One region of the Streptomyces sp. NPDC096105 genome, then DNA from elsewhere that is predicted to be linked to it. Evidence: riboswitches for the same ligand, from Rfam matches in the RefSeq annotation. Region 1 holds a riboswitch; each other region holds the start of a gene.
The links. Region 1 has a riboswitch for cyclic di-AMP ahead of ACIQ8B_RS02760 (M23 family metallopeptidase). Riboswitches for the same ligand answer to the same signal wherever they lie in the genome.
Positions count from the first base shown of each region.

Region 2: it holds a riboswitch for cyclic di-AMP, as region 1 does, so the genes downstream of both, ACIQ8B_RS09640 (transglycosylase family protein) here and ACIQ8B_RS02760 (M23 family metallopeptidase) in region 1, are expected to answer to the same signal.
Region 3: it holds a riboswitch for cyclic di-AMP, as region 1 does, so the genes downstream of both, ACIQ8B_RS20800 (transglycosylase SLT domain-containing protein) here and ACIQ8B_RS02760 (M23 family metallopeptidase) in region 1, are expected to answer to the same signal.
Region 4: it holds a riboswitch for cyclic di-AMP, as region 1 does, so the genes downstream of both, ACIQ8B_RS26295 (M23 family metallopeptidase) here and ACIQ8B_RS02760 (M23 family metallopeptidase) in region 1, are expected to answer to the same signal.

Region 1 covers NZ_JBIWGC010000002.1:13,903-18,790, forward strand. Annotated here, with positions in the region: gene ACIQ8B_RS02755 (PrsW family intramembrane metalloprotease) at 1-1,115, shown strand, start outside; gene ACIQ8B_RS02760 (M23 family metallopeptidase) at 1,220-2,230, opposite strand; cyclic di-AMP (ydaO/yuaA leader) riboswitch at 2,243-2,400, opposite strand; tRNA gene ACIQ8B_RS02765 (tRNA-Met) at 2,719-2,792, opposite strand; gene ACIQ8B_RS02770 (dihydrofolate reductase family protein) at 2,856-3,989, opposite strand; gene ACIQ8B_RS02775 (response regulator) at 4,100-4,759, opposite strand; gene ACIQ8B_RS02780 (HAMP domain-containing sensor histidine kinase) at 4,790-4,888, opposite strand, start outside.
Region 2 covers NZ_JBIWGC010000004.1:386,526-391,413, reverse strand. Annotated here, with positions in the region: gene eno (phosphopyruvate hydratase) at 54-1,334, opposite strand; gene ACIQ8B_RS09640 (transglycosylase family protein) at 1,603-2,313, opposite strand; cyclic di-AMP (ydaO/yuaA leader) riboswitch at 2,318-2,486, opposite strand; gene ACIQ8B_RS09635 (transglycosylase family protein) at 2,705-3,640, opposite strand; gene ACIQ8B_RS09630 (cytochrome P450) at 3,844-4,888, opposite strand, start outside.
Region 3 covers NZ_JBIWGC010000013.1:58,640-63,527, reverse strand. Annotated here, with positions in the region: gene fahA (fumarylacetoacetase) at 1-904, opposite strand, end outside; gene ACIQ8B_RS20805 (HAD family hydrolase) at 1,167-2,039, shown strand; gene ACIQ8B_RS20800 (transglycosylase SLT domain-containing protein) at 2,003-2,470, opposite strand; cyclic di-AMP (ydaO/yuaA leader) riboswitch at 2,476-2,644, opposite strand; gene ACIQ8B_RS20795 (polyprenyl synthetase family protein) at 3,171-4,181, shown strand; gene ACIQ8B_RS20790 (outer membrane lipoprotein carrier protein LolA) at 4,437-4,888, shown strand, end outside.
Region 4 covers NZ_JBIWGC010000020.1:96,051-100,938, forward strand. Annotated here, with positions in the region: gene ACIQ8B_RS26285 (M16 family metallopeptidase) at 1-1,209, shown strand, start outside; gene ACIQ8B_RS26290 (M16 family metallopeptidase) at 1,206-2,594, shown strand; cyclic di-AMP (ydaO/yuaA leader) riboswitch at 2,797-2,962, shown strand; gene ACIQ8B_RS26295 (M23 family metallopeptidase) at 2,975-3,748, shown strand; gene ACIQ8B_RS26300 (GntR family transcriptional regulator) at 3,950-4,654, shown strand; gene ACIQ8B_RS26305 (HPr family phosphocarrier protein) at 4,797-4,888, opposite strand, start outside.

The DNA of each region.
Region 1 (4,888 bases):
CGGCGTTCCGCTGGCTGGGCCGGGTGGACCCGGGGCCCTGGCGGAACCTGCTGTTCGCCTTCGCCTGGGGGGCGTGCGCGGCGGCGCTCATAGCGATCGTGGCGAACAGTTTCGCCACCCGGTGGATAGCGACGACCACCGCCGACCCGGCCGGTGCCGACACCCTGGGCGCGACGGTGATAGCGCCGGTCGTGGAGGAGACCGCGAAGGCGGCGGCGGTGCTGCTGCTCTTCCTCTTCCGCAGACGCGACGTCAACGGGATCCTCGACGGCGTGGTGGCGGCCGGGTTCACCGCGACCGGCTTCGCGTTCACCGAGAACGTCCTCTACCTCGGCAACGCCTTCGGCACCGACCAGCTCACCGGCGGCAGCGGCATCGCCTCGGTCACCGCGGCGACCTTCTTCGTCCGCATCGTCATGTCGCCCTTCGCGCACCCCCTGTTCACCGTGCTCACCGGCATCGGCTTCGGCGCGGCCGCGCTGTCCGCCGACCGGCAGCGGGTGCGGCGCGTGCTCTTCCCGGTCGCCGGGCTGCTCCTCGCGATGGGCATGCACGCCCTGTGGAACGGCTCCGTCATGCTCGGCCAGTTCGGCTTCCTCGCGGTGTACGGGGCGTTCATGGTGCCCGCGTTCGGGCTGCTGACCTGGCTGGTGGTGTGGACGCGGCAGCGGGAGCTGCGGACCGTGCGCACGGAGCTGCCCGCGTACGTGGCCGCCGGCTGGCTGCGTCCCGCGGAGCCGTTCGCGCTGGGCTCGATGCGGGCCCGGCGCCTCGCCCGGAAGTTCGCGCGTGAGCACGGGGGCAGGCCCGCGGCGCGCGCGGTCGCCCAGTACGAGGCGTACGCGACCTCGCTGGCGTTCCTGCGGCACCGGGGCCGCGCGGGGAAGGCGGGACCGGACTTCGTGAGCCGGGAGCGGGAGCTGCTGCTGGAGCTGTGGCACCGGCGCGCGGCGGCCCGTCCGGCACTGGAGCACGCGGCCCGTCTCACGGCGCCCCCGGTGCCGTACGGCGCGGCGTGGGCGTACGGGCCCGTCCCCGCGCCGTGGCAGGCGTACGGGCAGCCGCCCCACGGTCATCCGTATCCGGCGTACGGGGAGCACCCCCACCGCCGCTGAGGAGCCCCGGACATGCGGGACCGGCAGCCCTGACGTCGGGGGGGGCGTCGTCGGGGCTGCCGGCGTTCGCGGCGTCGGCGGCCGGGACGCGGCCGCCGGGTGGTTCAGACGCTGAGGCCCTTGCCGGCCAGCCAGGCGGCCGGGTCGACGCCGCCGGAGGAGCCGGCGGGGTGGACCTCGAAGTGAAGGTGGGCGCCGGTGACGTTGCCGGTCGCGCCGACGCGGCCGATCACGTCGCCGGTGGTGACCTTCTGGCCGACGCTGACGTTGATCGACGACTGGTGGGCGTACCAGATCTCGGTGCCGTCGTCGAGGGTGAGCACGGTCTTGTAGCCGTACGAGCCGTCCCAGCCGGCGGCGGTGATCGTGCCGGTGTGGACCGCCTTGATCAGCGTGCCGGTGGGGGCGGCGAAGTCGAGGCCCGTGTGGTAGCCGGAGGACCAGTAGACGCCGGCCTGACCGAACGTCGAGGTGAGGGTGTACGAGGAGGTCGGCAGGGTGTACTGCTTGGCCAGCTCGGCGAGGCGTTCGGCCTCGGCCTTCTTCGCGGCCTCCTCCTCCGCCCTCTTCTTCGCGGCCTCGGCCTTCTCCTTGGCCTCCTTCTCCGCCTTGGCGGCGGCCTCGGCGGCCTCCTTCTCGGCGGCGGCGAGGGCGGCGGCCTGGGCCTTGCTCTGCGCCTGCCCCTGCTGCTGCTCGACCTGGGCCATGATGCGGGCGCGCAGCGCCTCTCCGGCGCCGGAGGCGCCCTCCTCGGCGTCGGCGGTGGTCATGCCGATGTCGCTGAGGGGGGTGCTCGTGCCCTTGGGCGTTTCCTCCTCGGAGAGGAGGGAACCCACGTTGGGCAGGTCGGGCATGGAGATGGAGACGGGCGGCTTGCCGGTCTGGGCGCTGGCCATGCCGCCGGCGCCGACGGCGGCTATGACGCCGACGCCCAGGACGGTGGAGCTGCGGGCGAGTCCGCCTCCGCGCTGCTTGGCGACGCGGTGCCGCCCGCGCACGGGCCGTACGGACTCCGCGGTGGGGTTCCACTCCTCGAACGGGCCCTCGTCGGCGCCGTAGGCGAAGGTGTCGCTCGGGTGGAACGGGGCCTCGGGGGCAGGCGGGTTGGACGCCACGTGGGCGCGCTCCTTTCCTTCCTTCTTCGCCTACCGGGTTAGCTGACGGGTTCGGAGCAGGAAGGTCTCCTACGCGCGTATACGAGCCGTGTTCTCACGGCGGTATCCGCCCGATTCACCCCATGGTGGTGGTTCCCCGGTTCCCTCGCGGGATTCGGCGCGTGCGCACGGAGCCGCCTTCTGTGACGGCTGGGACGACCGCGCTGCGTTATCGAACGTTAATAGACGCGGGGGCCGGATTCCAAGCCATTCCTCTTGATCGTTCACGATTTCCGTGCGGACTTAAGCGCCATGACCGGGCGAAAACGGGCGAGTTGACCGCGCGTCGGACGACCGGTCGAACCTGACGGTATGTCAGTTGTTATGCGCTGCGAAGCACTTCGCTCACGCTGCGTGAGAGGCGGGGAGAAAGGTGCCGGCACAAGGCGCCGGTATACAGAAAACACCGAGGGCCGGAACCCTTTCGGATTCCGGCCCTCGGCCTTCAGTAGCGGGGACAGGATTTGAACCTGCGACCTCTGGGTTATGAGCCCAGCGAGCTACCGAGCTGCTCCACCCCGCGTCGGTAATCACCAGTGTACGGCATCCGCGGGGCCCGACGCACATCCCTTCCCCGGCGGCGCGATCAGCCGGCCGGCAGATGCGCGTTCGGCGCCTTCGCACGCCGCTCGTGCTCCGGCAGGACCAGCACCGTGGCGCCCCCGTCCGCCAGCACCGCGCTGCCGTCGGCGTCCGCCACGAAGGTGTCCGGCTCCCGCCAGGCCGTGACCACCCGGCGCACCCCCGCGTCCAGGATCAGCCGCGCGCAGGGCGCCGGCCGGGACGCGCGACGGGCGCACGGCTCCAGGCTGGAGTAGACGGTGGCGCCGGCCAGCCGCGGGTCGGTGGGGTCGGTCCTGGCGAGCGCGGCCTCCTCCGCGTGCACCACGGGGTCGCCGCCCTCACGGGAGTACCCCCGCGCCAACTCGGTGCCGTCGGCGGCGACCACGACCGCGCCGACGCTGAACGCGGTCCCGGAGGGCGGGCACAGCGCGGCCAGCTCGCAGGCGAGGGCGAGCCAGTGGTGGTCGGCCGCGGAGGGCAGCGCGCCGGTGCCGGGCGCGGTGGGCTCGTAGCGCATCAGGACGACGTCGCCGACGGGCCGAGTCTCGACCAGCCGCAGCCGGCCGCCCTGGTAGGAGCCGGGGCCGAACAGCCGGGGGGCGTCCGGGTCGCCGACGAACAGCGGGGCGAGGACGAGCTGCAGTTCGTCGGCGAGGCCCTGGGTCATCAGCTGGGTGTGGATCCGCCCGCCGCCCTCGACCATCAGGCGCCGCACCCCGCGCTCGTCGTGCAGGTGCTCCAGCAGCCGCCGCCAGTCCAGGCCGTCGCCGAGCGGGACGACGTCGGCGGCGAGACCGAGGGCGCGGGCCCGTCCGGCGCCCTCGTCGGTGGTGTAGAGGACCTTCTCGCCGCCGGTGTACCAGAACCGCGCCGCCGGGTCCAGGTCGCCGGAGCCGCTCACCGTGACCTTCAGCGGGTACTCCGGCCTGCCGTCCGCGACCCGGGCGGCGCGGCGCTCGGGCGAGTTGACCAGCAGACGGGGGTTGTCGGCGCGCAGGGTGCCGGCGCCGACCAGGACGGCGTCCACGGAGGCCCGTACCTCGTCGACCCGGTCGAAGTCGGCCGGGCTCGACAGCAGCAGCCGCTCCGGGCCGGTGTCGTCCAGGTAGCCGTCGAGGGAGACGGCGGCGGACAGCAGGACGTACGGGTGCGGCATCGGCGGGCTCTCCGGGTGCGGGTTGACGGCGGGACCGCTGCGCGGTCCGCGTCCAGTCTGGCAACCCGTGCGGCGGGGAGCGGACCGTGCCCCGGCCGCCGGGACCGGTGTCAGGGCTCGATCAGGCCGACCCGGATGGCGTAGCGGGTGAGCTCCAGCCGGTCCTTGAGGCCCAGTTTGGCGAGCAGATTGGCACGGTGCCGCTCCACCGTCTTGGGGCTGATCACCAGCAGGTCCGCGATCTGCTGGGAGGTGTGGCCCTCGGCGACCAGCTTGAGAATCTGCTCCTCCCGGTCGGTGATGGCCTTCGCGGGCAGCGTCCGGCCCTCCCGCGCGAGGTCGAGGTAGTTGTGGATGAGGGCGTTGACCGCCCCCGGGTAGAGGAAGGGCTCGCCCCGCATGGTGGCGTGGCAGGCCTCGACGAGATCGCGGTCGGCGACCGACTTCAGGACGTAGCCCGAGGCGCCGGCGGCCAGCGCCTCGAAGAAGAACTGCTCGTTGTCGTACATGGTCAGCACGAGGATCCGGGTCCCCGGCAGGGTGCGGGAGAGCTCACGGGCCGCCTGCAGACCGGTCAGGCGCGGCATGGCGATGTCGAGGATGGCCAGGTCGGGGCGGTGCTCCCGGGCCAGTTCGAGGGCTTCGGCGCCGTCGGCGGCCTCCGCCACCACGGTCAGATCCGGTTCGCCGTCCAGGATGAGTCGGACCCCCCGGCGGACCAGGGCGTGGTCGTCGGCGAGGAGGATGCGGGCGGGGGACGGGTCGGTCATGGTTCAGCGTTTCCGGTCGGGGGACGTCGGTCACGGGGGCGGGGCGTGCGCGGGCGCGGACCGGCGCACGACGGCGGGAGCGGTCGAGGAGGCGGACGTCCGCACGGGCCGTACGGGGACGAGGACGTG
Region 2 (4,888 bases), on a different contig from region 1:
GTACGGGACCGGGTACGGGGACGTACGTACGACGCCTCCTGCGGAGGGCGGGGTCAGCCCTTGAAGCGGGGGAACGCGCTGCGGCCGGCGTACACCGCGGCGTCGTCGAGGATCTCCTCGATGCGCAGCAGCTGGTTGTACTTGGCGACGCGCTCGGAGCGGGCCGGGGCGCCGGTCTTGATCTGGCCGCAGTTGGTGGCGACGGCGAGGTCGGCGATGGTGACGTCCTCGGTCTCGCCGGAGCGGTGGGACATCATGCACTTGAAGCCGTTGCGCTGGGCCAGCTCGACGGCGTCCAGGGTCTCGGTGAGCGAGCCGATCTGGTTGACCTTCACCAGCAGGGCGTTGGCGGCGCCCTCCTCGATGCCGCGGGCCAGGCGCTCCGGGTTGGTGACGAACAGGTCGTCACCGACGAGCTGGACCTTGTCGCCGAGCTTGGCGGTGATGGTCTTCCAGCCCTCCCAGTCGTCCTCGAACAGCGGATCCTCGATGGACACGAGCGGGTACGCGTCGACGAGCTCCGCGTAGTACTCGGTCATCTCGGCGGCCGAGCGCTCCTTGCCCTCGAAGCTGTAGACGCCGTCCTTGTAGAACTCGGAGGCGGCCACGTCCAGGGCCAGGGCGATCTGCTCGCCGGGGGTGTAGCCGGCTTCCTGGATGGCCTCGAGGATGAGGTCGAGGGCCTCGCGGTTGGAGCCGAGGTTCGGGGCGAAGCCGCCCTCGTCGCCGAGGCCGGTGGCCAGGCCCTTGCCCTTCAGCACCTTCTTGAGGGTGTGGTAGACCTCGGCGCCCCAGCGCAGCGCCTCGGAGAAGGACTCCGCGCCGATCGGGGCGATCATGAACTCCTGGATGTCCACGTTGGAGTCGGCGTGCGAGCCGCCGTTCAGGATGTTCATCATCGGCACCGGCAGCAGGTGCGCGTTCGGGCCGCCCAGGTAGCGGAACAGCGGCAGGTCGCTGGCCTCGGAGGCGGCGTGCGCGACGGCGAGCGAGACGCCGAGGATGGCGTTGGCGCCGAGCGAGCCCTTGTTGTCGGTGGCGTCCAGGTCGAACATCGCCTGGTCGATCAGGCGCTGCTCGGTGGCGTCGTAGCCGACGAGCTCCGGGCCGATCTGCTCGATGACGGCCAGTACGGCCTTCTCGACGCCCTTGCCGAGGTAACGGCCGGCGTCGCCGTCACGGAGTTCGACGGCCTCGAAGGCGCCGGTGGAGGCGCCGGACGGGACGGCGGCACGACCCGTGCTGCCGTCGTCGAGGCCGACCTCGACCTCGACCGTGGGGTTGCCTCGGGAGTCCAGGATTTCCCGGGCTACGACGACGTCGATGGACGGCACGAGCATCTCCTTCTTGGGATGTGACGCGGGTGAGCGGGGCCGCGGGGGCCCTGCGAGTCCGAGCCTAACCGGCTCCGGGCGATCGGCCATCCGGCCGCCCGCCTCATGGACAGAACCGAGAGTAAATTGTTTCCGAACGGAACAAAGCAGGTTCGGGAAACCGTGACCGGAAAGCGTCCGGACATGACCCCGCCCCGGTGCGTACGGGGAAGAAACGCACCGGGGCGGGTGGCCCGTGGGGACGGGGGGAGGGACCGTGCGGCCGGCCTTACTTCAGGTGCAGCTGCTGGCCCGGGTAGATGAGGTCGGCGTCGTCGACGATGTCGTCGTTCAGCTCGAACAGCTTCGCCCAGCCGCCCTTGACGTCGTGCTCCGCGGCGATCGAGCTGAGGGTGTCGCCCTTGACGACCTTGTACTCGCCGTCGCCCTTCTCGACCTTCTCGCCGGTCGGGGTGGTGACGGTCTTCTTCTCGCTCTTCTGCTCGGCCTTCTGCTCGGCCGGGGCGGCCGGGCGCTCGGCGGAGCGGGAGGCCTTCTGCTCGCTCTCGCGGGACTCCGCGGCGCCGGACTCCTGGGAGGAGCCCTCGGCGGAGGAGCCGTTGTAGGCGGCGTTGGACAGGCCGGTGCCGCAGACCGGCCAGGCGCCCTTGCCCTGGCCCGCGAGGACCTTCTCGGCGATCTCGATCTGCTGGGCCTTGGTGGCCTGGTCGGCGGTGGCCGCGTACTTGGTGCCGCCGTACCCGGCCCAGGTGGAGGCGGAGAACTGCAGACCGCCGTAGTAGCCGTTGCCGGTGTTGATGGACCAGTTGCCGCCGGACTCGCACTGGGCGACGGCGTCCCACTCGGACGCGGTGGCGGCGGAGGCGTTGCCGGCCGCCATCAGCGGACCGGCGACGGCGGCGCCGGTGACACCGGCGATGGCGATGGCGCGAGTGGCCTTGGACGGACGACGGTGCTTGCCCTTGCCGGAAAACAGCATGGATGGATCCCCTCACCGACGCCTACGAGGTGAGCTGTCGGGTTCGGGCCGGTTGAGTTGCCCGGCCACGTCCCTCCCGGGACGCGGCTTCACCCCGAGCCGTACCGGACGTGAACCGTCCGGGTCCGGCGCCTACCTGGGTCCCCCGCTCCTGCCTACGGCGCATGACGCGACGACTGTTCCCGTGCTGCCACTGGCAGGATTCGGCGTGGCGGCAGCCGGGGCCCGCGATGGCGAGCGGTCACGACCGTAAGCACGGGCCCGACGGAATTTCAAAGATGATCAGGTCTTCTGAGACCTATCTCTCACAGCCCTTATTACGGACATTCAGCCCGAATCACTCCGTCAACTGCCGCCGCGCGGAGGCGCCTTCGAACGCCGCCCGCGCCCGCTACTCGCCGGTCTCCGCGTCCACGAGAAGCCGCTGACCTGGCAGGATCAGGTTCGGGTCGTCGCCGATGACCTGCTGGTTCTCGACGTAGAGCGCCGTCCATCCGCCGGTGAGGGCAAGGGAGTCGGCGATGGACACCAGACTGTCCCCGGCCCGCACGGTGTAACGGTCGTCGGCGGCCCCGGCCGGCGTGCCGGCGGAGCGCGAGGCGTGCCGGCCGGCCGACGAGGCCGCGGCGTCGGCGCGCTCGTCCTCCTGGGCGCTGGGGCCGCGGTGGCGGCCCGGGCCGGCGGACTCGGACTCGGTGACCTCCGAAGAACCGGTGCTCTGCCCCGACTTGTCCGACTCGTCACGCTCGGAGGCGGCGGGGGCGGACGGGGAGGCCTTGTCGTTCGCGTCACCCTCCTCCCCGCCGGACGAACCGGGCGTGGCGGACGGAGAGGGAGAAGCGGACGCATCACCCGGTTCCGGCGAACCGGACGGAGTGGTGGTGCCGGCGGTCCGGGAGTCGTCCGGGGTCGCGTCGTCGGCCACGCCCGGGTCGACGTCCGGGGACGCCGCGTCCTGGTTCAGGCCCGTGAGCAGGCCGCAGGCGCGCCACTTGCCGACCCCCTGGTCGGCGAGGAGCCTCTCGGCGACGGTGATCTGCTGGTTGCGGCTGGCCTGGTCGGCGCTGGGCGCGAACTCCAGGCCGCCGTAGGCCTCCCAGTCGTCCTGGGTCAACTGAAGGCCGCCGTAATAGCCGTTGCCGGTGTTCTGGCTCCAGGATCCGCCGCTCTCGCACTCCGCGACCCGGTCCCAGGTCTCGCCGTCCGCCGCACTGGCACTGCCCGCCCCGAGCAGAGGGATCGCGATGGCGGAGCCGGTCACCCCGGCCGCGACGAGAAGAGCCGGAGCCTGGCGAGGGCGACGGTGTCGGCCGTTCCCGGAGAGCATGCGGAAGCCTTTCACTCGGCGACGAGGACCGGCACGGTGAGCAAAACCTTGCGGCGCGCCGTACTTGATGGGTGAACGTATAGGCAGACGATCACTTGTCACAAGTTCATGCCGTGCAGATCACATGGAGATCACAGAGTTGAGCACGTCTCAGGTTTCCGCGCGTAACCCGCAGGAACCGGACAGGAAGGTCAGCCTCCTCGTCAGGCCCGTCCTGGACGCGGAGGAGAGAATTCCACCGGAAGCGTGCGGAGTCCCCGCATGATGAGGCCGCCGCGCCACCGCAGCTCGGCCGGCTCCACGGCGAGCCTGAGGTCCGGCAGCCGGGTCAGCAGGGTGGCCAGCGCGGTCTGCCCCTCCAGGCGCGCGAGGGGGGCGCCCAGGCAGTAGTGGATGCCGTGCCCGTACCCCAGGTGCTGGTTTTCGCGGCGGCCCAGGTCCAGGGTGTCCGGGTCGGCGAACCGCTCCGGGTCCCGGTCGGCCGCGGCCAGCACGACGAGGACCGGGTCGCCGGCCTCGACACGCTGCCCGCCGATGACCACCGGCTCGGTGGCGAACCGCCACGTCGCCAGCTCCACCGGCCCGTCGTAGCGCAGCAGTTCCTCCACCCCGGTCTCCAGCAGCCCGCGGTCCCCCTCGGCCAGCGCCCGTTGCAGGCGCTCCCGCTGCCCGGGGTGGGTGAGCAGGGCGTAGGTGCCGTTGCCGATGAGGTTGACGGTGGTCTCGAAGCCGGCGAAGAGAAGGATGAACGCCATCGCGGCGGCCTCGTTCTCGGTGAGGTGCTCCCCGTGGTCGGAGGCGCGGATCAGACCCGAGATGAGGTCCTCGCCGGGGACGGGCTCGGCGGGCAGCGCCTCGCGCTTGCGGTGGATCAGCTCGGCGAGGTAGCCGCGCATCTTCTTCACCGACCGGGCCACCCCGCCGCGCGGGCCGCCGCCGTGGCGGATCATCATGCCCGCCCAGTCCCGGAAGTCGTCCTGGTCCTCGCGCGGGACGCCGAGCAGGTCGCAGATGGCGTAGATGGGGAGCGGGAAGGCGAACTCGTGGATCAGGTCGGCGGAGCCGGTCGCCGCGAAGCGGTCGATGAGGCCGTCGGTGAGCTCCTGCACGCGGGGCGCGAACTCCGCGACCCGGCGCGGGGTGAACGCCTTGCTGACCAGCCGGCGCAGACGGGTGTGGTCCGGCGGGTCGATGTTCAGCAGGTGCGTCATGAGGTCGGCCTGCCGCTCGCCCGGGATGCCGGTCTTG
Region 3 (4,888 bases), on a different contig from region 1:
CGGCCTGGCCGTTGAGGCTGACGGTGATGCGCAGGTCGTAACCGCCGGGCTCCTCACCGGAGTCGTCGAGGTACGGCAGCAGCGGGTGAGTGCGCTCGGGCGGGGCGGTGCGGGCCTCCTCCAGGGCGTCCAGCGGGGTGATCCACGCCGACACGGAGGTGGCGAAGGACTTGCCGAGGAACGGACCGAGGGGCACGTACTCCCAGGCCTGGATGTCGCGGGCGGACCAGTCGTTGAGCAGGCACAGGCCGAACACGTGGTCGCGGTAGGCGTTCAGCGGCACGGGCCGGCCCCGCTCGGACGGGACGCCGACGACGAAGCCGACCTCGGCCTCGATGTCCAGCCGCACGGACGGGCCGAACACCGGGGCGGCGTCGGCGGGCGCCTTGCGCTGCCCGGAGGGGCGTACGACGTCGGTGCCGGACACCACGACGGTGCCGGAGCGGCCGTGGTAACCGATCGGCAGGTGCTTCCAGTTGGGGGTCAGGGAGTCGGCCGCGTCGGGGCGGAAGATCTGCCCGACGTTCCGGGCGTGGTTCTCCGAGGCGTAGAAGTCGACGTAGTCCGCGACCTCGAAGGGCAGGTGCAGGGTGACCTCGGACAGCGGGTGGAAGAACCGCTCGACGGTCTCCCGGTGCGCCGGGACCGTCACCCACGCGGTGAGCGCGCGCCGCACGTCCGACCAGGCCGTACGGCCCGCCGCCAGCAGGGGGTTGAGGGTGGGGCGGGCGAGCAGGGAGGCGTAGGGGGAGCCCAGGGCGTGTGCCGCCGCGCCGGCGTCGAGGACGTGGTCGCCCAGCCGGACGCCCACGGTGCGCTCCGGCGAACCGGGGAGCGAGAAGACGCCGTACGGCAGGTTGTGCGGGCCGAAGGGATCGCCCTCGGGGACATCGAAGGGGGGCATCGGGTGCTGCCTCGCTTTCGTGTGCGCGGGTGCGCCACGTGTCCGTGGCCGTGCCACACGTTACGGGGTCGCGCCCCGGTGAGCTCTTGTACACGGACGACTTCCCGGGCCCGGGTCCGCCGGAGCGCACCCTGTTCCGGTCAAAACGGGAAAGAGGTCCCAACCGGTCGCGATCCGGCGGTGTAAGAAGGCAAAACGCACCCAATGCGAGGGCATACGGGCGCGGCGAATCGGACGGTCCTCCTGTCCGTATTCTCTGATCATGGCCGCACCCACCGATTGTTTTCTCATCGCCACCGACCTGGACGGGACGCTGCTGCGCGGTGACGACACCCTCTCCGACCGCTCCCTCGCCGCCCTCGCGCGGGCGGAGCGGGCCGGCGCCCGGCACCTCGTGGTGACGGGGCGCCCGGCCCCCAGAGTGCGGTCGCTGCTCGACGACCTCGGCTGCACGGGGCTCGCGGTGTGCGGACAGGGCGCGCAGGTCTACGACGCCGCCACGCACCGGATGCTGTGGTCGGTCCGGCTGGACCGGGAGCTGGCGGAGACCGCGCTCGGCAAGATCGAGGCCGAGGTGGGGGAGGTGTACGCCGCGGTCGACCAGGACGGGGCCGACGGGCTGACGCTGATCGAGCCGGGCTACCGGATGCCGCACCCGACGCTCCCGTCGGTGCGGGTGGAGCGGCGCGACGACCTGTGGGCGCGGCCGATCAGCAAGGTGCTGCTGCGCCACCCGGAGCTGTCGGACGACGCGCTGGCGGCGGCGGCCCGGTCCGTGGTCGGTTCGCTGGCCACGGTCACGATGTCGGGGCCGGGCACGGTGGAGCTCCAGCCGTGCGGGGTCACCAAGGCGACCGGGCTGGCGCTGGCCGCCGAGCACCTGGGGCTGCGCCCCGAGGACACGGTCGCCTTCGGGGACATGCCGAACGACGTCCCCATGTTCCGGTGGGCGGGCCACGGCGTCGCCATGGCCAACGCGCACCCCGAGCTGAAGGCGGTGGCCGACGAGGTCACCCTGTCGAACGAGGACGACGGCGTGGCCGTCGTCCTCGAGCGGCTGTTCGGGCGGACGGCCGGAGTGGCCCGTCAGAGGTCGGCTCAGTACGCGCCGAAGACGTTGTCGATCGAGCCGTAGCGGTCGGCGGCGTAGTTGCAGGCCGCGGCGATGTTGGCGACCGGGTCGAACGGGTCGAAGGCGGTGCCGGGCACGTGGTACGCCTGGAAGGTCGGGTCGATGACCTGGAGCAGGCCCTTCGACGGGGTGCCCTTCGCGGCGTTGGAGTCCCACAGGTTGATGGCGGCCGGGTTGCCGGACGACTCCCGCATGATGTTGCGGTGGATGGAGTCGTAGGAGCCGGGGATGCCGTTCTGCGCCATGACGTCCATCGCCTCGCGGATCCAGCCGTCGAGGTTGTCCGGGTACGCGGTCGTGGAGGTGGCGGCCTGGGCCGTGGGGGCGGCCGCGGCGCTGGTGGCGCCGAACAGCGGCATCGCGACCACGGCGACGCCGGTGCCGGCGACGGCGAGGGAGCGGACGAGGCGGCGGTACGAAGCGGAAGCGGGCATGTCTGGGTTCCTCTCCTACGCCTGCGAGGTGAGCTGTCGGGTTCGGGCGGGAGAGTGCCCGGCCGTGCCCCTGCGGGCATGGCTTCACCCCGAGCCGTCCCGGCGCGGTGTCCGGTACGGCGGCTTACCTGGGTCCCCCGCTCCTGCCGTGCGTGAGTTCGTCGTCGGGTGTGATGCGGGTGGCGGCAGGACTAGGCGTCCACCCGGCAGGCCCGGAACGTATGCGAGAGCACATGCCGGAAACAAGTGCGACGATCACACAAAGCCCCGTTTGATCTTGAGATGGGCGATTTCGGGTGCTTGATCCTTTGTGGCCGGTCAGAGTCAAGTCCGTTGCGTGGAGCGGGATGACGGGCGTGTGCGAGGGTGACCGGGCGGCCGGCGTGCGCGTGACTCACTTCACGGGGCGGCGACCGTGAGCACATGTGCGGCCAAGGGGAATTAACGGAGCGATCGCGGTAAATCGGACTCTCGGGTGGGGCAGGATGGTTCACGGGCCACCGCGTCCGGGAAGTCGAGGTATGTCCGTTGTCATCGCCCGATCAAAAACACTCCGCTTCTGCTCCCGTATCGCCTTGCTTGTGACCCCGGGCCCTGGCGGTGATCGAAACATGACCGGATACGCTGACTCGAGTGGTGACAGCGACCTATCGACAAACCGTGTAACCGCCAGCAGACACCAGCAGACAGGAGACCCCTCGTGACCGTCGTCGGGCCGTTCGGGCTGAGCGTGCGGGACCAGGCTCTGGAAGCCGATGTCCAGGCCGGATTGACGGCTGTCGAGGAAGGGCTGCTCGAAGCCACCAAGAGCGAGGTGCCCTTCATCACGGAGGCCGCCCAGCACCTGGTGCGGGCCGGCGGCAAGCGGTTCCGTCCGCTGCTCGTGATGCTCTCCGCCCGGTTCGGCGACCCCTACGCGCCCGGCATCGTGCCGTCGGCCGTCGTGGTGGAGCTCACCCACCTGGCCACGCTGTACCACGACGACGTGATGGACGAGGCCGAGGTGCGGCGCGGGGTCGCGAGCGCGAACGCCCGCTGGGGCAACTCGGTCGCCGTGCTCACCGGCGACTTCCTCTTCGCCCGCGCCTCCCACATCCTGGCCGACCTCGGCCCGGAGGCGGTGCGGGTCCAGGCCGAGGCGTTCGAGCGGCTGGTCACCGGCCAGATCCTGGAGACCGCGGGCCCGCAGGACGGCCGCGACCCGGTCGACCACTACCTGGACGTGCTCGGCGGCAAGACCGGCTCCCTGGTCGCCGTCTCCTGCCGGTTCGGCGGGATGATGTCCGGCGCCGACGAGACGGTGGTGGACATCCTCACCCAGTACGGCGAGCGGCTCGGCGTCGCCTTCCAGCTCGCCGACGACGTCCTGGACATCGCCTCCGACTCCCACGAGTCCGGCAAGACCCCCGGCACCGACCTGCGCGAGGGCATCGCCACCCTGCCCGTGCTGCGGCTGCGCGAGCGGGCGGCCCGGCTGGGCCTCGCCGAGGACGTCGCCCTGTGCGAGCTGCTCGACTCCGACCTCACCGACGACGCCCGGCACGCCGAGGCGCTGCGGCTGCTGCGCGCCCATCCCGCGCTGGGCCAGGCCCGCCGGGACACCGTGCGCTACGCCGAGGAGGCGCGCGCCGCGCTCGCCCCGCTGCCCGACGGCCCCGCCAAGACGGCGCTCGTCGAGATGTGCGACGCCGTGGTGCACCGGGCCGGCTGACCCGCCCGGCCGTCCCCCGTACGCCTCCCGGACCCGGACGACCCCTACGGGGCGGGTGAGGCGGCGCCGTGCCGTGTCATACCGCAGCAGTACGCGCAGTTGAGCCCGCGGTCTGACGTATCCGCCCCGCGAATGCGGTCAGATGGACCACGACGGACAACACCACTTCTCACCGGTTCGGGTGAGAATGGCGGCTCGGGCCGAACTGGTGCGAGGACACGGGACGGAAGCCGCCGCCGACGACGGAGGGCACACATGGCACCGCACGCATCCGACGACACGACGACTGCCGGGGAGGTCGAGGAGCCGCGCGCCGGCCGCCGCAGGGCAGCGCGGTACGTCGTCCCCGTCACGGTGATGGGCGTGGCGGCCGCGACGATCGGACTCGTCCCGGCGCTCGCCGACTCCGGCGACCCCGACCTGCCGGACATCACCGCCGCACAGCTCATCGAGAAGATCGCGCAGTCGGACGTGGAGCGGCTGTCCGGCACCGTGAGGATCACCACCGACCTCGGGCTGCCGAACCTCGGCGGCCTGGAGAGCAGCCTCGCGTCCGGGGCGCTGGGCGGGGACGGCGAGGGTGGTTCGTCCGCCGACCCGTCCGGCCGGCTCACCGAGCTGGCGTCCGGCACGCACACCCTGCGCGTCGCCGCCGACGGGCCGGACCGCCAGAAGCTGTCACTGCTGGAGAACGCGGCCGAGTACAG
Region 4 (4,888 bases), on a different contig from region 1:
CTGGCTCACCTTTTCGAGCACCTGATGTTCCAGGGGTCCGCCCAGGTGAAGGGCAACGGCCACTTCGAACTGGTGCAGGGCGCCGGCGGCTCGCTCAACGGCACGACGAGCTTCGAGCGCACCAACTACTTCGAGACCATGCCCGCCCACCAGCTGGAGCTCGCCCTCTGGCTGGAGGCCGACCGCATGGGCTCCCTGCTGACCGCCCTGGACGAGGAGTCCATGGAGAACCAGCGGGACGTGGTGAAGAACGAGCGCCGCCAGCGGTACGACAACGTCCCCTACGGCACCGCCTTCGAGAAGCTCACCGCCCTCTCCTACCCGGAGGGCCACCCCTACCACCACACCCCGATCGGGTCGATGGCGGACCTGGACGCGGCGACCCTGGAGGACGCCCGCCAGTTCTTCCGCACGTACTACGCGCCGAACAACGCCGTGCTCTCCGTGGTCGGCGACATCGACCCGGAGCAGACGCTCGCCTGGATCGAGAAGTACTTCGGCTCCATCCCGTCGCACGACGGCAAGCCCGCCCCGCGCGACGGCGCGCTGCCCGACGTCATCGGCGAGGAGCTGCGCGAGGTCGTCGAGGAGGAGGTCCCCGCGCGGGCGCTGATGGCCGCCTACCGGCTCCCGGAGGACGGCACGCGCGCGTGCGACGCGGCCGACCTGGCGCTCACCGTCCTCGGCGGCGGCGAGTCCTCGCGGCTCTACAACCGCCTGGTGCGGCGCGACCGTACGGCCGTGACCGCCGGGTTCGGCCTGCTGCGGCTGGCCGGGGCGCCGTCCCTGGGCTGGCTGGACGTCAAGACGTCCGGCGACGTCGAGGTGCCCGTCATCGAGGCCGCCATCGACGAGGAGCTCGTCCGCTTCGCCGAGGAGGGCCCCACCGCCGAGGAGATGGAGCGCGCCCAGGCCCAGCTGGAGCGCGAGTGGCTCGACCGGCTCGGCACGGTGGCCGGCCGCGCCGACGAACTCTGCCGCTACGCCGTGCTGTTCGGCGACCCGCAGCTCGCCCTGACCGCCGTGAGCCGCGTCCTGGAGGTGACCGCCGAGGAGGTGCAGGAGGTCGCCAAGGCCCGCCTGCGGCCCGACAACCGCGCGGTGCTCGTCTACGAGCCCGTCGCCCCGGCGGCCGAGGACGCCACCGACGAGACCGAGGAAGCCGCAGCCGCAGCCGGCGCCGACGACAACGAGGAGACGGCGAAGTGACCGAGCTCGCCACGATGGAGTTCCACCCCCGGCCGCAGGCGGGCGAGGCCAAGCCCTGGGCCTTCCCGGCCCCCGAGCGCGGTGGCCTCGACAACGGCCTGACCGTGCTGCGCTGCCACCGCCCCGGCCAGCAGGTCGTCGCCGTCGAGGTGGTCCTCGACGCCCCCCTGGACGCGGAGCCGGAGGACCTCGACGGCGTCGCCACGATCATGGCGCGCGCCTTCTCCGAGGGCACCGACAAGCACACCGCCGAGGAGTTCGCCGCCGAGCTGGAGCGCTGCGGCGCCACCCTGGACGCGCACGCCGACCACCCCGGCGTCCGCCTCAGCCTCGAGGTGCCGGCCTCGCGGCTGGCCAAGGGGCTCGGTCTGGTCGCCGACGCCCTGCGCGCGCCCGCCTTCGCCGACAGCGAGATCGAGCGGCTGGTCCGCAACCGCCTCGACGAGATCCCGCACGAGCTGGCGAGCCCGTCCCGCCGCGCCGGGAAGGAGCTCTCCAAGGAGCTGTTCCCGGCGAGTTCGCGCATGTCGCGCCCGCGCCAGGGCACCGAGGAGACCGTCGCGCGCATCGACTCCGCGGCCGTGCGCGGCTTCTACGAGAAGCACGTCCGCCCGGCCACGGCGACCGCCGTGGTGGTCGGCGACCTCACCGGCGTCGACCTGGACGCGCTGCTCGCCGACACCCTGGGCGCCTGGACGGGCTCGCAGGCCCAGCCGCGGCCGGTGCCGCCGGTGGTCGCGGACGACACCGGCCGCGTGGTCATCGTGGACCGGGCCGGCGCCGTCCAGACGCAGCTGCTGATCGGCCGTGTCGGCCCGGACCGGCACGACCGGGTGTGGCCCGCGCAGGTGCTCGGCACGTACTGCCTCGGCGGCACCCTCACCTCGCGCCTGGACCGCGTCCTGCGCGAGGAGAAGGGATACACCTACGGCGTCCGGGCGTTCGGCCAGGTGCTGCGGTCCGCCCCGGACGGCACGGGCGCGTCGATGCTGGCCATCAGCGGCTCCGTCGACACCCCCAACACCGGTCCGGCACTGGACGACCTGTGGACCGTGCTGCGCACGCTGGCCGCCGAGGGCCTCACCGACGAGGAGCGCGACGTCGCCGTGCAGAACCTGGTGGGCGTGGCGCCGCTCAAGTACGAGACCGCCGCGGCCGTCGCGAGCACGCTGGCCGACCAGGTCGAGCAGCACCTGCCGGACCACTACCAGGCCGACCTGTACCGGCAGTTGGCCGCGACCGGCACCGTGGAGGCCACGGCAGCCGTCGTGAACGCCTTCCCGGTGGACCGTCTCGTCACCGTGCTCGTCGGTGACGCGGCGCAGATCAAGGCGCCCGTGGAGGCGCTCGGGATCGGCGAAGTCACCGTCGTGACGGCCGAGTAGGGCAGCCGCCGCACACGCGCGCGTGAAAGGCCCCGGTGACGGCGACGCCACCGGGGCTCCCTTATGCCCGAATTGGGGCGGAGGTTGCCTGTCTGCCCTGTGGTATGCGCTACAAAACCCGGGAATCGTTTGGGGATCGCGCGACGTCCCGCTTAGCTTCGTGCGGGCTGTTCGTCGGGCAGTGCGCCGCACCCGCGGCACCGGACAGCCATCGCCGAGTCCCCGTACGGCGCGAGCCAGGGGAGCCGGGGACCCACATGAGATCCCTGGGGTGAATCGGACGCCCGCGCGTGTCGCGAGGGGGTCCGTAGGAGACCTTCCTGCTCCGAACCCGTCAGCTAACCCGGTAGGCGAGAGGGAAGGAAAGGACCAGCCTGTACATGGCGTTCACCCGCGCCACCGGGAAGCACCGTCGTCCCAGCCGCGTCCAGCGCGGTTCCGCCCGCGCCGCGGGCGTCGCGGCCCTCGCGGGCACCGGCGTCGTCGGCTCCCTCGCGGCCCCCGCGCTCGCCGCCGAACCGGCCGCGGCACGGACCGGCCTCACCCCCGTCGTCACCCTGGGTGACGTGATCGCCGACCGCATCGACGCCCAGGCCGCCGCCCAGCACGAGGCCGCCCGCGTGGCGGCCGAGGCGGCCGCGCGCAAGGCCGCCGAGGAGGCGGCGCGCGAGCGGGCGGCCGAGGAGGCGGAGAAGGCCCGCGCCGCGAAGGAGCGCGCCGCCCGCGAGGCCGAGCGCAAGCGGCTCAACACCTTCGTCTCCCCGATCCCCGGCTCGTACGTCTCGACCGCCTACCGGAGCGGCGGCGCCATCTGGTCGTCCGGCAGCCACACCGGGATCGACTTCCACGCCGCGAGCGGCACGCCCGTCCAGTCCGTGGGCGTCGGCACCGTCGTCGAGGCCGGCTGGGGCGGCGCGTACGGCAACCAGGTCGTCATCAAGATGCACGACGGCACGTACACCCAGTACGCGCACCTGTCGTCGATCGCCGTGTCGGTGGGGCAGGAGGTCGCCGCCGGCCAGCAGATCGGTCTCTCCGGCGCCACGGGCAACGTCACCGGCGCCCACCTCCACTTCGAGGCCCGCACGTCCGCCGAGTACGGCTCCGACCTCGACCCGGCCGCCTACCTCCGGTCGCACGGCGTGAACATCTGAGGCGCGCCCGTCACGCCCTCGGGCCCCGGCTCCCCGCGAGCCGGGGCTTTCGCCGTTCCGGGGCACATCCGTCCCGGCGCCCTCCGTCCGAAAATCATGGAGGAATTCCGGTCCGCCGTCGGAAATCGCCGCCGATTGCAATAGAGTCACGAACGGACGTCAATCGTCGACGTTCCACGGGAATTGATCCGGAGGTCGGTCATGCGTATTCCCGCGCACTCGGTGTGCACGGCGATCCGGGACGACATCGTCGCCGGTGTCCACGGGCGCGGGAGCCGGCTCACCGAGGAACTGCTCGCCCGCCGCTACGGGGTCTCCCGCGTCCCCGTCCGCGAGGCCCTGCGCACGCTGGAGGCCGAGGGCTTCGTGGTGACCCGGCGGCACGCGGGCGCGTGCGTGGCGGAGCCCACCGAGCAGGAGGCCGCCGACCTGCTGGAGATGCGCCGGCTCCTGGAGCCCCTCGGCGCCTTGCGGGCGGCCCAGCGGCGCACCGACGCGCATCTGAAGGTGCTGCGGGGCCTGGTCAGGCTGGGGCAGGAACGCGTACGTCAGGGCAGCAGCGACGATCTGCGCTCACTGGGCGGCTGGTTCCACGAGACGCTCGCCCAGGCTTCCGGCAGCCCGGCGCTGACGTCGATGCTGACCCAGCTCAGGCACAAGATCGCCTGGATGTACGCGGTCGACGGGCCGGCCGACCCGGTGGCGTACTGGGCGGAGCACGGCGCGATCGTGGACGCCGTGGCCCGCGGCGACGGCGAGCGGGCGCGGACCCTCGCGGGGGTGCACGCCGAGCAGGCGAACGCCGGCCACCGGCTCCGGTTCGGCTCCGGCGCCGAGCGGTCCGTCCGCACGGACCGTGTGAGGAACGCGCAACATCCCGTACACATGCCGAGCCTGCGCCCTTAACACGGGCCCCGTACAAAAAGAGGGTGCGAAGGGCGGGGGATTTTTCGGCTGCCCGGAAATGGAAAGAGGAAAAGGAAAGGCCCGTCCGGGGTCCGGACGGGCCTTTCCGGGTCGCACGGCCGTCGCGTGCGGAAATACGGATTCAGACGGTCTCGGGGAGTTCCTCGAGGCCCTCGGCGACCAGCTTCGCCAGACGGTCCAGGGCGGCGTCCGCACCCTCGGCGTCGGAGGCGA